DNA from 2 places in the Terrisporobacter muris genome. Region 2 is predicted to be linked to the other one. Evidence: riboswitches for the same ligand, from Rfam matches in the RefSeq annotation. Region 2 holds a riboswitch; the other holds the start of a gene.

Evidence for each region. Region 2 has a riboswitch for lysine ahead of NSA58_RS11205 (YfcC family protein). Riboswitches for the same ligand answer to the same signal wherever they lie in the genome.
Region 1: linked by a shared signal. The riboswitch ahead of NSA58_RS13740 (aspartate kinase) and the one ahead of NSA58_RS11205 (YfcC family protein) in region 2 are both predicted to bind lysine.

What each region holds. Positions count from the first base shown of each region.
Region 1 covers NZ_JANKBY010000202.1:1,009-4,221, forward strand. Annotated here, with positions in the region: gene NSA58_RS13730 (hypothetical protein) at 1-724, shown strand, start outside; gene NSA58_RS13735 (hypothetical protein) at 844-1,449, shown strand; lysine riboswitch at 1,531-1,771, shown strand; gene NSA58_RS13740 (aspartate kinase) at 1,984-3,186, shown strand; gene lysA (diaminopimelate decarboxylase) at 3,201-3,213, shown strand, end outside.
Region 2 covers NZ_JANKBY010000134.1:5,190-8,402, reverse strand. Annotated here, with positions in the region: gene NSA58_RS11210 (nitroreductase family protein) at 1-813, shown strand, start outside; lysine riboswitch at 912-1,091, shown strand; gene NSA58_RS11205 (YfcC family protein) at 1,242-2,633, shown strand; gene NSA58_RS11200 (M20 family metallopeptidase) at 2,649-3,213, shown strand, end outside.

The DNA of each region.
Region 1 (3,213 bases), on a different contig from region 2:
ACTTCCTTCAGAGGGTACATCTCTTGTTTATGGAAACGATGGAAGATCATATTGGTATACAGGAATAACTTCTTCAGGGTCAGATGAATCTACTGTAGGATTTATGCTAGTAGATTCTAGAACAAAAGAATCTAAATTATATATGCAAACGGGAGCTACAGAAACTGCAGCTATGACAACTGCAGAGGGTAAGGTACAAGAAAAAGAGTACCAAGCCACATTCCCAGTTATGTACAATATACTTGGAAAGCCAACTTATGTTTTAGGATTAAAAGATAAGGCTGGATTAGTAAAAATGGTTGCATTTGTATCTGTTGAGGACTATAGTATTATAGGTCTTGGAGAAACAAAAGAAGATGCTTATAAAAACTATAAAGAAGTATTAGAATCAGAAGGTAATGATATAAGCTTAGATAAAAATGAAGACTTACAAAAGATAGAAGGTACTGTATCAAGAATAAATCAAGATGTAAAAAGCGGTAATACTACATATTACATTACATTAAAAGATAATAATCAATTGATATTTACAGGAACATCAAAAGTATCTACAGAGCTACCTATAACTATGGTAGGAGATAAGGTAAGTATATCTTATGATAAAACAGATTCAAGTATAATAAATATAGCTGAATTTGATAATAATAATATAGGAAAAATAGAAAAAGTTTCGAATAAAGAAGATAAGAGTAAAAATATAGAAAATAAAGAAAAAACTGAATAGTATAAAATAGCTAAGAAAAGGAAGAAATTTTAAATCTTCCTTTTTTTGTGTAAATTTTATTACATGATTTTAATATAATATAGTACAACTTGGTAAAATTAGCTTCAAGGAGATTGACTATGGTGGGATTAGAAAAAGATATTTTGTATCTAGTTAGTAGAGTGAGATGTGTCACAGAAAATCAAGTGGGAAAAGTATTTAATAATAAAAAAAGAAGTAGCAAAAAATCCCTAAAAAGAACTTTAAGAAAAATGTGTAATGATTATACTTTGAGAAAGTTTCCATGTAATATAAACTATACAAATTTTAAAGATAATTCATATGTATATTATTTAAATGGGAGTAACATTACAAAGGGAAACAGTCTGACAAAGATGTTGTTAGGCTCTGAAATAGCAATTAGATTAAATAGTGCAGGGTATGAAACAGTTAGGTTTTATAGAAATGCAAAAGTAGGGGATCAGACTTATGATATATTTATTGAATATATAAACCCGAGTAGACAAAGACTACAAGTATTAATAGATATCGAACTAGATGAAAATCTTAAATGCTCAAAGTATGATAATATTATTTATGATATCGATAACTCAACTATACCATTTTTTATGGTACCAAAAGTTATTGTTATATCTTCTAAAGAACAAAAGCATAATAAGTATAATATGAATGAGCATATACATTTTTTAGATACATCATTGAATAAATTATTTAATTATTTGTAAAATATGTAAATAGTTTTATGATTTTAGTTGCATCTTAAAGTTTGTTATGCTATTAATATATTATTAATAAAATTTATAAAAACCTAAGGTAGAGGTGCTGTACTTAATAGTACTAATATATAGCTGGCGAGCAATTATATGTTGGGAAAGGAATTATGGCCGAAGGTAATTTATAGGCATATGAATTATCTGGACTTATGCAAAATATGTATAAGGCTGTCACTTTTATTCGTAGAAGCAAATATAACAATAGACCTGTTTTCACGTCTGTTGGTTATATGAGCAAAACGGATTTTTCTATAAGTGTTGAGCTACAAGGTTTACTATGGCTATTTTAAACGTCCAAAGTATACCTTTGGGCGTTTATTTTTTTATATTAAAGGAGTTTATAATTTATCTGATGTGTGGATAAATTATAAATTCCAACCTATTTAAATGGAGCAACGGATGCATCTGAAGGGGCACGAAGATATATCGTTGGCGACATGAGTGAAGCGAATTTTTCATAAAGAGGAGTACATAATTTAAGGGGGGATGATAGTGAGCAAAGTAGTTGTTCAAAAATATGGTGGTAGTTCTGTATCTAGTACTGAAAAAATTAAGCTTATAGCAAGTAAATTAATAGAAAGAAAAAAGAAAAATCCTAAAATTGTGGTTGTAGTTTCAGCAATGGGAGATACAACAGATGATTTTATAAGTATGGCAAAGGATATAACAAAATCTCCAGATAAAAGGGAACTGGATGTTTTAATGTCCACTGGAGAGATGATATCTGCATCTTTATTGTCAATGAGTTTGAATTCATTAGGATGTGAAGCTGTAAGTTATAATGCTTATCAATTAAATATAAAAACTAGTGGACTTCATGGTAAATCATTAATAGATGATATTGATGTAAGTAAAATAAATGAAAGTTTAGATAGTGGTAAAATTGTAATAGTAACAGGATTCCAAGGATTAAATGATGAGGGGGATATAACAACATTAGGAAGGGGAGGATCCGACACTTCTGCTGTGGCTTTGGCAGTGAAATTAGATGGTATATGTGAAATATATACTGATGTGGATGGTATTTATTTTACAGATCCAAGAAAATACAGTGAAGCAAAAAAAATAAAAGAGATAGAATATGAGGAAATGTTAGAACTTGCAAGTTTAGGTGCTCAAGTAATGCACTCAAGAAGTGTGGAATTAGCTCAAAAGTATGATGTAGAGTTATATGTAGGCTTATCTTGCAGTGATATTGAAGGAACATATATAAGGGGGAGCAAAGAAATGAAGTTAGAGGATAAAGTTATTACAGGACTTGCAACTTGTGACGATGATGCAGCTATAACAATAGTAGATATAAAAATGGAAGATGTTTCAAAGTTATTTGAAAAGATTGCAGTAGGTGGAGTTAGTGTTGATATGATAAGCCAAACAGCACCTTTTAATAAAAAAGTAAATGTATCATTTACCATACCAAAGGATGATTTAAGGGAATGTAAAGAAATCGTTGGATGTTTTGTACCTAGTGAAAACATAATTATAGATGAAGGTATAACAAAGTTCTCTTTAGTAGGTTTAGGAATGAAAAATACTAGTGGTGTTGCATCAAAAGTATTTAAGATATTTAGTGATAATAACATAGCTGTAAAATTAATAACAACATCAGAAATAAGAATCACATGTGCTATTAACTCATCTTCTAAAGAAGTGGCAATAAGAGAAATAGCTAAAGAATTTAACTTATAAAACAGGAGGATACTATGAAACTTCATG
Region 2 (3,213 bases):
ATAGATAGAGAAAAATGTATAGGTTGTGGGTTATGTATTAAGGATTGTTTTGTTAGAGATATAGAAATGCAGGATAAAAAAGCTAATATAAAAAATGAAACTTGTATGAAATGTGGTCATTGCATTGCTATATGCCCTAAAAATGCAGTATATACAGATGAATACAATATGGATGATGTAAAAAATTATAACAAAGAAGAATTTGAAATAGATGCAAATAATCTTCTTAATTTTATAAAATTTAGAAGAACAATAAGACAGTTTAAAGACAAAGATGTTGAGCGCGAAAAACTTGCCCAAATAATTGAAGCAGGAAGATTTACTCAAACAGGAGGAAACCTTCAAAATGTTTCATACATAGTAGTAAAAGAAAATATAGATGAGTTAAAATCTATGGTAATAGATACATTAAAAAATTTAGGAGACTACATACTTGCAAACAAAACTCCAGAAAATATGCAAGTACAAAAATACGCAAAGATATGGTTACAAATGTATGATGCTTATAAAAAAGACCCTAAGAAAAATGACATGCTATTTTTCAATGCTCCTGCAGTAATACTTGTAGTATCAGATTCTGATGTAAATGGAGCTCTTGCATCTTCTAACATGGAATTAATGACTAATGCCCTAGGACTTGGAACATTTTTTAGTGGTTTTTTAGTTAGAGCATCTCAGTCAAACAAAGAAATCATGGAGTATCTTGGTATAGAAGATGGCAAAAAGATTGTAACTTGTATGATTGTTGGCTATCCTGATGTAAAATATTCAAGAACTGTACCTAGAAAAGATGCAGATATAACATGGAAATAAATATATCATTAAATCAATATATTTACAATTTTTTACAAATTATGCTAAAATATTTACAACAAAGAGAAATTTAATAAAAATACCTCATCTAATAAAAAGATTGAGGTAGAGGTTGCATTTACTAAGAGTAATATTGAAGAGGTCGGAAGCCAATGAATCAATATAAAAGGAGTAAGTGCCGAAGTTCTAGTGTCCAAAGCTAGTGCTGGGACTGTATTTAATAAGTACAGGACTGTCATCAAAATTATCCCAAGTTTTGATGGAGAGCTATCTTAAGTAAGATAAAGGGAAGATGTAGGTATGTTGTATTTAGCATATTAAGCTCAACATGTATACATGTTGGGCTTTTTTTATACTTCTTCAAACTAAGATAGAAAAAATAAAGGGATAATAAAATATTTTAACTTACAAAATGGAGGAGTAAAAAAATGAGCACTTTAAGAAGACAAAAGTTTACTATGCCAAGCACACTTGCTATAATATTTTTACTAATAGTAGTAATGGCAGTTCTTACTTGGATAGTACCAAGTGGAAGTTTTGAAAGACAAGAAATACAAGATAAAATGGTTGTTGTAGCTGGAACTTACGAAAAAGTAGAATCAAACCCACAGGGAATTACTGATGTATTTACAGCACCTATAAATGGATTTATAGATGCAGCCGAAGTAGTTGGGTTTGTTTTAATAGTTGGAGGAGCTTTTGGAATAGTTAACAAAACAGGAGCCATAGAAGCAGCTATAGCTCATATAGTAAATAGAATGAAAAAATTCCAATTTTTAATAATACCAATCTCCATGATTTTATTTGGACTAGGTGGAACAACATTTGGAATGAGTGAAGAAACACTACCTTTTTATATGATATTTATTCCGCTTATGACTAGTATGGGATATGATTCATTAACAGCAGTGGCAACAGTATTTATAGGAGCAACAACTGGATTTGCAGCAGCTACTACCAATCCTTTCTCTGTGGGAATAGCACAAGCACTTTCACACATAGCACCAGGTTCTGGGATAGAGTATAGAGTTATTATGTTTATAATATTTATGAGCATAAGTATAGGATTTGTTATGATCTATGCTAACAAAGTTAAAAAAGATCCTACAAAGTCTTTAGTTAAGGATATATCACTAAATCAAGAAACAATAGATAGTAGTGATACAAATATAAAAGCATTTACAACAAAGGAAGCTATGGTAATAGCAATTTTCGCAATAGGTATGGCAACTATGGTATATGGAGTTTTAACACAAGGCTGGTATATAAGTGAAATTGCAATGGTATTTACAGCTATAGGTGTAATATCAGGACTAGCATCAGGACTAAAACAAGATGAAATAGTTAACTCATTTACAAGTGGAGCAAAAGATTTAATGTCAGCAGGATTATGCATAGCATTTGCACGTGGAATAGTAATAATAGCAGAAAATGGATACATAATAGATACAATCTTAAATTCAGCAGCAAGTGTATTAAATGGTTTACCAAAAGCCATATTTGTAAATTTAACATTCTTAATAGAAGGTTTAATCGCATTTTTAATACCATCAGCATCAGGACTTGCATCGCTTACAGTACCTGTTCTTGCACCACTTGGAGATTTAGTAGATGTATCTAGACAAATGATAGTTACAGCTTATCAATTTGGTATAGGTGTAACTAACTTAATAACACCAACATCAGGAGTTTTAATGGGGGCACTGGCACTAGCTAATATTCCTTGGTCGAGATGGATTAGATTTATAATGCCTTTAATGGTCATATTAATAATTACTACAATGGCATTTTTAACAACAGGACTATATATAGGGTTCTAATATAGGGGGTAAATTATGATAGAAAATATAAAGAAAAGAGCTTATGATATAGAAAATGAACTAGGAAGAGAAATAGAAGAAGTATGTGATTTTATATTTAATAATCCAGAACTAGGGGAAGAAGAATACATATCATCTAAATATTTAGTAGATAAAATGAAGGAATATGGATTTGATACAACTTATCCATACTGCAACCTAGATACGGCTTTTAGGGCAGAACTGGGAGATAATGATGGTACAACTATAGCATTTTTAGCAGAATATGATGCATTACCTGGATACGGAGAAAACAAAGAAGCAGGTCATGCTTGTGGTCATAACTGGATTGCAGCATCAACATTAGGAGCTTGTATAGTACTTAGTAAACTAAAAGAAGATTTTAAAGGGAAAATTGTACTAATAGGAACACCAGCTGAAGAAACTACAGGGGGAAAATGTGATTTAGTTAAATCAGGAGCTTTTGATGATATTGATGTATGTTATCAAATGCATATAGAAGCTTTTAATAATATAAACTGTAGAGCTTTGGCAATAGATTCATTAGAATTTAGTTTTGAAGGAGTAGCAGCACATGCAG